One region of the Flexivirga aerilata genome, then DNA from elsewhere that is predicted to be linked to it. Evidence: riboswitches for the same ligand, from Rfam matches in the RefSeq annotation. Region 1 holds a riboswitch; the other holds the start of a gene.
What was found. A riboswitch is a leader RNA that binds a small molecule or an ion and turns the genes downstream of it on or off. The one in region 1 is predicted to bind S-adenosylmethionine.
Positions count from the first base shown of each region.

Region 1 (4,206 bases):
AGGCCGCGACGCCGAGCAGCGCGGCCGCGACCACGGCCGCGCGAGTTGCCCGGAAGCGGAGCCTTCGCACGGTGCCCACCCTAGTGCGGCGCGGGCAAAGGTGCTGGACAGTCGCTTCGCGCCTGACCAGCACCTTTGCCCGTTGCGCACCTGTTCTATTTCTGACTCAGGGCACTAGGAGACGAGCGGCTCGCGTCATACGGCCTGCGCGAGTGCGGTGGCGAACAACTCCTCCGGGTCGACGTCGAGCCCGCGGCCGGTGAACCACCGGCCGACATTGGTGCAGTCGCGGTGCAGCAGCTCGAAACCGTGCGGGTTGCCGACCACGTCGACGGCCTGCGGCAGGTCGATGACCACCAGGCGATCACCCGCGACCAGCAGGTTGTATGCCGACAGGTCGCCGTGCACCAGACCCGCGGCGGCCAGCCTCACAACCGCCTCGGACAACTGAATCCACAATGATTGCAACAACTCCGGGGTCGGCCGGGCCGCTGCGAGACGCGGCGCCGGCGAGCCGTCGGGTGCGGTGACCAGCTCCATCAGCACCTCGGTGCCGTCGATCTGCACCGGATAGGGCACCGGCAGGCCGGCCTGATGCAGGCGGACCATCGCCTCCCACTCCGCGCGCGCCCACATCCCGGCGGCGACCGCCCGGCCGTGCGCGGTGCCCTTGGCGACCGCTCGCGCGTCGCGCCCTCCCTTGCGCGGCAGCTTGCGCCCCTCGGTGTAGGCGGCGTTGCGGTGGAACGTGCGGTGTCCGCTGTCGCGGTAGCGCTTGGCGGCCATCACGACACTGCGGTCGTCGAGGGGCGCCGACCGCTCCACGAGGAAGACGTCGGCCTCCTTGCCGGTCTTCAGGACTCCGAGCTCGGTGTCGACGGCGGCATCATCGGTGACGAGCCAGTCCGGCCAGGGCTCGGGACCACGGCACAGCGGCTCGCAGTCGCCCCAGGTGGACCAGCGCTGGCCGTCCGCCAGGTCGCCGATCTGCTGATAGGAGAAGGTGAATCGCGGGTCGATCCCGGCGTCGGGGTCAGCCTGGGAGGCGCCCTCGTGTGGTGTGTGCATGGGTGTTGCTCCGATCGGTGCACGGGTGAGCGGCGTGGGTCACGCCGATGACTTTCGTCATGTCACGCTCCTTCCGATCGGCCGGCGACGAGAGCGTCGCCGAGTGGGCCGCCGTCATCGTGCTCGCCGGGTATGCGCGCGAGCAACCGAATTTGTGCCGGGGCAAGGAAATGCCCGGGTACGACGAGCGATTCGTCATACCCGGGCTCCCCCGGTCGGTCAGCTCTTGGCGGCGCGGAAACCCTGCTCGAGGTCGGCGATGATGTCGTCGACGTGCTCGATGCCGACGGCCAGCCGCACCAGGCCCGGGGTCACGCCGGCCGCGAGCCGGTCCTCGTCGGGACCCTGCGAGTGGGTGGTGGACGCCGGGTGGATCGCGAGCGACCGCACGTCGCCGATGTTGGCGACGTGCGAGTGCAGGGTGAGTGCCTCGACGAACTTGCGGCCGGCGTCGACGCCACCGTCGATCTCGAACGACACCACGGCGCCCGAGCCGCGCGGGGTGTATTTCTGTGCCAGCTCGAAGTATTCGTTGTCCGGCAGCGACGCCCAGCGCACCGACTTCACCTGGTCCTGCTGCTGCAGCCACTCGGCGACCTTGCGGGCGTTGTCGATGTGCCGCTCGATGCGCAGGCTCAGGGTCTCGATGCCCTGGGCGAGCAGGAACGCGTTGAACGGCGAGATCGACGCGCCCAGGTCGCGCAGCAGCTGGACGCGCGCCTTGAGGATGAACGCCAGGTTGGCGCCGAGGTCACTGCCGACGCCGAGGTCACGGGCATAGACGAGACCGTGGTAGGACTCCTCCGGGGTGTTGAAGCCGGGGAACTTCTCCGGGTCCTTGCCGAAGTCGAAGTTGCCGCTGTCGACGATCACGCCGCCGATCGAAGTGCCATGTCCGCCAAGGTATTTGGTCGCCGAGTGGATCACGATGTCGGCGCCGTGCTCGATCGGCCGCAGGACGTACGGCGTGGCGACCGTGTTGTCGACGACCAGCGGGACGCCGTGGTCGTGCGCCAGCTTGGCCACGGTCTCGACGTCGAGGATCTCCTGCTTGGGGTTGGCGATCGTCTCGGCGAAGACCAGCTTGGTGTTCGGCCGGAAGGCCGCCTCCCAGCTCGCCGGGTCGGAGGTGTCCTCGACGAACGTCGTCTCGATGCCCAGCTTCGGCAACGTGTGCTTGAGCAGGTTGAACGTCCCGCCATACAGGCTCGGACTGGCGACGATGTGGTCACCGGCCTGCGCGATGTTGAGGAAGGCGAGCGTCTCGGCGGCCTGACCCGACGCCACGAGGAGCGCCCCGACGCCACCCTCGAGGCTGGCGATCCGCTGCTCGACGACGTCGGTCGTCGGGTTCATCAGCCGGGTGTAGATGTTGCCGAATTCCTTGAGCCCGAACAGATTTGCCGCGTGCTCGGTGTCGTTGAAGACGTAGGACGTGGTCTGGTAGATCGGCAACGCCCGCGCACCGGTCGCCGCGTCGGCGGTCTGGCCCGCGTGGATCTGCCGGGTCTCGAAGGACCAGTTGGGGGTGTCGTCGCTCATGGGACGCCTTTCGTGCTCGTTCGCCGAGCAGCGAGGTCACCCGCGCCCGACGGCGGACCCACGGTCGTGATGTCCGCGCTTGCCGGCGGCGATCGGCACCGCCGGCCAGGTCCTCACCCGGGGCACCCCACCGCGACAGGAGGGTTGCCGGCCAGCGAGCCGGGGCTTGGCGCTGGCACTCATGACCTGCGCGCGACATTATCGCGACATGCGCACCATGTCATAACCATCTCTTATTTCGGACGGGCCACCGGGTCCGTGCCGCCGAGCATCATCTGCCCGGCGGGATCGGGGCCGTAGCGACCGTCGAACTCCTCGAACGCCGCCTCCACCTCCTCGTGGACGCGCCGGACCAGGGTGCCGAACTCGCGGTGGGTGACGATGAGGAACTGCCCCTGCCGCATCGCGTCGACGACCTGCTCCCCCACCAGATCCGGGTCGGCGCCGTGCGCGATCACCCCGTCGTTGGCCTCGACCGCCTCCTCGTCGACCTCGGTCCCGAGGAGTGCCGCCTCGGCCTGCGCGGCGTTGCGGTTGATGGCGGTGGCGACGGTGCCGGGCGCGAGGAGCGACACCGTGATGTCGCTCCCGCGCAACTCGTCACGCAACGCCATGGAGAAGCCGACGCTGGCAAACTTCGAGGAGACGTAGGCGCCCACATTGACCATCGGCAGCAGCCCGGCGACCGACGCGGTGTTGAGGATGTGCGCGGCGCCGCCGCGCTCGGTGAACCGCGGCAGGAACGTCGACACCCCGAGGAACTGCCCCTCGACGTTGACCGCGAACACCCAGCGCCACGACTTCAGCGGAGTCTGCTCGATGGCGCCGCCGCCGTTGACCCCCGCATTGTTGATGAGGATCGAGATCGGCCCGACCGCCTGTTCGGCGGCGTCAGCGGCGGCCGTCCAGCCGTCGGCATCGCTGACGTCGAGCTCGACCGCGGTGACCGTGCCGCCCGACGCGGTCAGCTCACGCTCGACCGCCGCCAGGCGCTCCGCGTCGACGTCGGCGAGCGCCACCTTCGCCCCCTGTGCCACCAGTGCGCGAGCGATGCCGAGACCGATGCCCGACGCCGCTCCGGTGACGAATGCCGCTTCTCCTGCAGGCCATGTCATGTGTCCACTCCGCTCCTGATCGAGGTTGGTGGGACCAGGTTGGCGCGGCGGATCAGCGGCCGACACCGCCGAACGCGGCGGATCCGCGCGTGTCAGTCCGCCGGATGCGCGTCGCGGAAGTTGTTGAGCCGCAAGAGCATTGCCGCAGCGGCAAAGCGGATCTTGCCGATCGCGGTGCGCGGGTCATAACCCAGCGACCGGGTCAAAGCCTCGTGGCGGGCCTGCAGCGTCGAGTGATGTATGCCGAGGGTCGTCGCCGCGCGGCGCAGGCTGTCCGCTTCGACCAGCGTCCGGAGGATCTGCAGCGATCGCGGGTCGAGGCGGGCGAGCGCGGTCACGTCCGGGTGCGGCGCCTCGGGGTCGTGGGCCTGGGCGAGGGTCAGCATCGCGCCGAGGTCGGTCGCGTCGACCACCGGATCGGCGGCATCGGCGAGGCCCAGGGCAACCACGGCTCCGGCCCAGGACTCCGGCGCGTGGTCGG
Region 1 covers NZ_JABENB010000001.1:2,130,766-2,134,971, reverse strand. The annotation lists gene HJ588_RS20000 (DUF4185 domain-containing protein) at 1-70, opposite strand, end outside; gene HJ588_RS10045 (serine protein kinase RIO) at 196-1,068, opposite strand; gene HJ588_RS10040 (bifunctional o-acetylhomoserine/o-acetylserine sulfhydrylase) at 1,288-2,610, opposite strand; SAM riboswitch class IV at 2,681-2,797, opposite strand; gene HJ588_RS10035 (SDR family NAD(P)-dependent oxidoreductase) at 2,844-3,725, opposite strand; gene HJ588_RS10030 (CdaR family protein) at 3,818-4,206, opposite strand, start outside.

Region 2 (4,206 bases), 120 kb from region 1:
CTCGCGGCCCGGCGCTGGCGGCTGGCCGCCGCAGCCGCACTCGTCGCGGCCGCGCCGGTCGTCATCGGCGTGCAGTCGATGACCGGCGACACCGTGCCGCCCGGACCGCGCGACGAGGTGGTGATGACCAGCAACCTCGAGCTGGGCTCGGCCGATCCGCGCGAGGTCGTCGCCGCCGTGCGGGCGCAGCGCGTCACCACGCTGGTGCTCACCGAATGCACGCCGCCGCAGCTCGCGCGGCTTCGAGCGGCGGGCCTCGACACGCTGCTGCCCGAGCAGGCGGGGCAGACCGCGGACGGGCCGCGGGGCACCGTCATACGCAGCAGGCATCCGTTGCGGCTGATCGCGCTGCACCCGGGCGGGCGTTTCCCGTTCAGCCCCGAGGTGCAGGTGGGCACCGGCCGGGGCAGCTACCGGCTGCGGGCGGTGCACACCGCGGCGCCGCTGCCGGACATCGTCGGCGACTGGCGGGCCGGTCTGCGGTCGATCGGCGCGTGGCAGAAGAATCTGCCGCAGCGCGAAAACGTCGTGATGGCAGGCGATTTCAACGCCTCGGCCGCCATGCCCGCCTTCCGCAAGGCGATCGACGGGATGACCGACTCCAGCCGCGCCGCCGGAGCCGGCTGGCGGCGCACCTGGCCGCACGGCCGCGCCTACCCGCCCTTCGTGCAGCTGGACCACGTGGTGTCCCGCGGCTTCGGGGTGGTGCGCGACGGCACCGTCGCGATCGCCGGCACCGATCACCTGACCTACTGGGCGCGGCTGCGGCCGCAGTGATGCCGGCTCAGTAGATGCCGGCGCAGACGGGGCGGGCTCAGACAGGGCCGGCTCAGACAGAGGCGGCTCAGACAGGACCGGCTCAGCAGGTCACCAGGGGAGGGGCTCACTGAGGTCGCGCGGGTCGGCGGGGGCCGACCAGCCGGTCTCGGTGTGCACGTAGGACAGCTGTGGCCCGTCCTCGACGAGGCGCCGCACGGCGGTGATCAGCCGGTCGACGTGCTCGCCGGTGGTGGCCAGGCCGAGGCTCGCGCGGACGGCGGTCTGCCCGGGGCCGACGATCGCGTCGCACAGCAGGTGGGCACAGAAGCGCCCGTCGCGCACCGCGATCGCCTGCTCGTCGGCCAGCACCTGCGACACCAGCGACGGTTCGTAGCCCTCGACGGTGAACGTCACCACCCCCACATTGGGCCGGTCCCCGAGCGCCTCGATCACCCGCACGCCGTCGATCGCGGCCAGCCCGGCGCGCAGCCGGCCGTGCAACTGCTCCTCGTGCGCCTCGATGGTGGCGCGATGGGCGCCGAGTGTCGCGCAGGCCGCGGCGATCGCGATCGCGCCCACGGCGTTGGGCGTGCCGCCCTCGTGCCGGGCCGGCCCCGTCTGCCACTGGGTATGACGGGGAGTCACTGCCGCGGTCGCCCCGCCCGCGGGCAGGTAGGGGCTCGCCGCGTCGAGCCAGTCGCTGCGGCCGGCGAGGACGCCTGCGCCATACGGGGCATAGAGCTTGTGGCCGGAAAACGCGACCCAGTCGACGCCCAACTGCTCGAGGTCCAGCTCGCGGTGTGGCGCGTACTGCGCCGCGTCGAGCACCGTGCGAGCGCCGAATTCCTTTGCGACCGCGACGAGTTCGGCGACCGGCCACACCTCGCCGGTGACGTTGCAGGCTCCGGTGATGACAACCAGCTGATGGCGGGCGGGGGAGTCCTGCAGGGCCCCCCGCAGCAGTGCGACCGCGTCGTCGGCGCTGTCGGGCACCGGCAGCCGGGTGGTGGTGCGCGCCGGCCACGGCAGCAGCGCGGCGTGGTGGGCCGACTCCCAAGCGATCACCCGGGTGCGGCGCGGCAGGCAGTGTGCGAGCAGCCGCAGCGCGTCGGTGGTGTTGCGGGTGAAGACGACCTGGTCGCCGTCGCGCGCGCCGACGAACTGCCCGACCTGCGCCCGGGCCGCCTCGAACCAGCCGGTCGTCACCCGGCTGGCGTAGCCGGCGCCGCGGTGCACCGAGCCGTAGCGGCGCTGCACCCGCTCCGCGGCCTCGGCGACCGCGACCAGGGCGGGCGTGGTCGCGCCGTGGTCGAAGTTGGCGTAGTCGGTGACCGTGCGGTGCACGGTCGGCACCCCGAGGTCGTCGGAGACGGTGCGGGGCAGCCCGGCGACGACCGGCCGGATCGATGGGCCGTGCGTGCCGCCCTGCGTGCCGGCCAGGCCGAGCCGGCGCGGCGTCCCGGCGGATGCGGTGGACGTGGGGGACGTGGTGGTCGAAGCGGTGCGGGAGGCGGTCTGCCTCGCGGTGGCCTCTGAGGTGGTGTGCTGGACGCTGGCGGTGCTCATGGGCTTGCTCCTCGTCGGTCAGGGACCGACGGGCGTTCGCGAGCGTCGATCCGCGCTTGCCGGCGTGGGTGTCACGCCGACCCGGTCGTCACCCGGAGCACCCCACCGCGGAAGGAGGGTTGCCGCTCAGCAAGCCGGGGCTTGACGCTGAGACTCATGACCTGGGTCCGACCATAGAGGATCGGCCGCCGGCGAGGGCAACCGCCGTCCGTATGCCGGGCGCTCGCGCGCCGGCGGCTGCGCTCTCGGGCCGGGCAGCTGCCCGTCTGCCCCTCGAGCCAACGGTTGCCGTCTGTGTGACGACGGTCGCGCGCACCCCGACCGGCGTGTAACTGCTGTGACTGGTGGGGTCGTCGCGTACGGTGTTTTCGTGCCTACCCGTCCGTCCACCACGACGTCCACCGCCCGCGCCACGCGCAGCACCACGTCCGGCTCCGGGTCGCGGTCGAGCAGCGGCGGCGCGAAGTCGCGACCGGCGTCCGGTCGCACCTCGAGCCGACCGCCGGCCAAGCGTGCGTCCGGTGCCAGTGCCCGCGCCGGCGGCAAGGCGCAGGGCGGCGGCCTGCCGCTGCCGTTGCGCGCCGCCCGCGGCACCTGGATGGGTGTCGCCCACGTCGCCGGCGGCGCCGCCCGCCGGGTCGGCCACTCCGCGCGCGAGCTCGAGCCGGAGCTGCGCCGCGACGGGCTCGGTTTCGCCCTGGTCGCCGCGGCGGTCGTCATCGCGGCCCGCGAGTGGTGGGGCCTCGCCGGAGCAGCGGGCGACGTCATCCATGCGATCGTCGCCGGCACGTTCGGCCTGGGCGCCCTCGTGCTGCCGCTCGTGCTCGTGCTGATCGGCGTGCACCTGATGCGCTCGCCGCGCGGCCATCACGCCACCAACCGGGTGCTGATCGGGCTGGCGCTGTTCGCAGTCTCGGTCTGCGGCGTCACGAGCATCGCCAAGGGCGTGCCGCAGCCGGGCAGTGGCGAAGCGCTGCGCGACGCCGGCGGCATCATCGGCTTCCTCGCCTCCAGCCCGGTCGTCGCCGCGGTCCACACCGCGGGCGCCCTCGTGCTGCTGTTGCTGCTCGGCATCTTCAGCGTGCTGGTGATGACGGCGACGCCGGTGAGCATGATCCCCGAGCGTATCCAGCAGGTGCGGACGCGGCTGTTCGACCACCACCCCGACGACGGGTATGACGAGGGTCCCGTCGACGCGGTCGCCGGCGACCTGCACGGCGACCAGATCGACGGCCCGAAGAAGCGCCACCGCAAGAGCTCCAAGAAGGCCGACGGGCAGGGCGACGGCCTCGACGGCGACGAGGCGTTCGAGCAGGCCGCGACCGTCGCGCCGCGCCGCACCAAGGGCGGCCGCGTGCTGCGGCCGGGCGAGAAGGCTCCCGCCGCCGATGTCTACGACGTCGACGCCGCCGGCACCGACGCCGCCGATGCGGACGCACCGGCGTCGCGGCCCGTCCCCGACGGTGCGTCCGACCGGCCCGCCGCCGGCGAGACCCGCGCCGTGCCCCTGCCGGGCACGACCGGGGCGCCGCCCGCTGCCGCCGCGGCTCCCGGTCCGAAGCCGGGCCTGGAGGCCCCGCCGACCACGCCGCTGCCGCAGCGGGTCGAGCAGCTCCAGCTGGCCGGCGACGTCACCTACACGCTGCCGTCCGCCGAGGTGCTGCAGCCGGGCACCCCGCACAAGGCGCGCTCGGCCGCCAACGACCGGGTCGTCGAGGCGCTCACCGAGACGCTCGAATCCTTCGGCGTCGACGCCCAGGTCACCGGCTTCACCCGCGGCCCGACCGTCACCCGCTACGAGGTCGAACTCGGCTCGGGCACCAAGGTCGAGCGGGTCACCGCGCTCTCCAAGAACATCGCCTACGCGGTGGCGTCCGCCGA
Region 2 covers NZ_JABENB010000001.1:2,009,727-2,013,932, forward strand. The annotation lists gene HJ588_RS09535 (endonuclease/exonuclease/phosphatase family protein) at 1-777, shown strand, start outside; gene HJ588_RS09540 (aminotransferase class V-fold PLP-dependent enzyme) at 868-2,325, opposite strand; SAM riboswitch class IV at 2,373-2,487, opposite strand; gene HJ588_RS09545 (DNA translocase FtsK) at 2,924-4,206, shown strand, end outside.
Region 2: linked by a shared signal. The riboswitch ahead of HJ588_RS09540 (aminotransferase class V-fold PLP-dependent enzyme) and the one ahead of HJ588_RS10040 (bifunctional o-acetylhomoserine/o-acetylserine sulfhydrylase) in region 1 are both predicted to bind S-adenosylmethionine.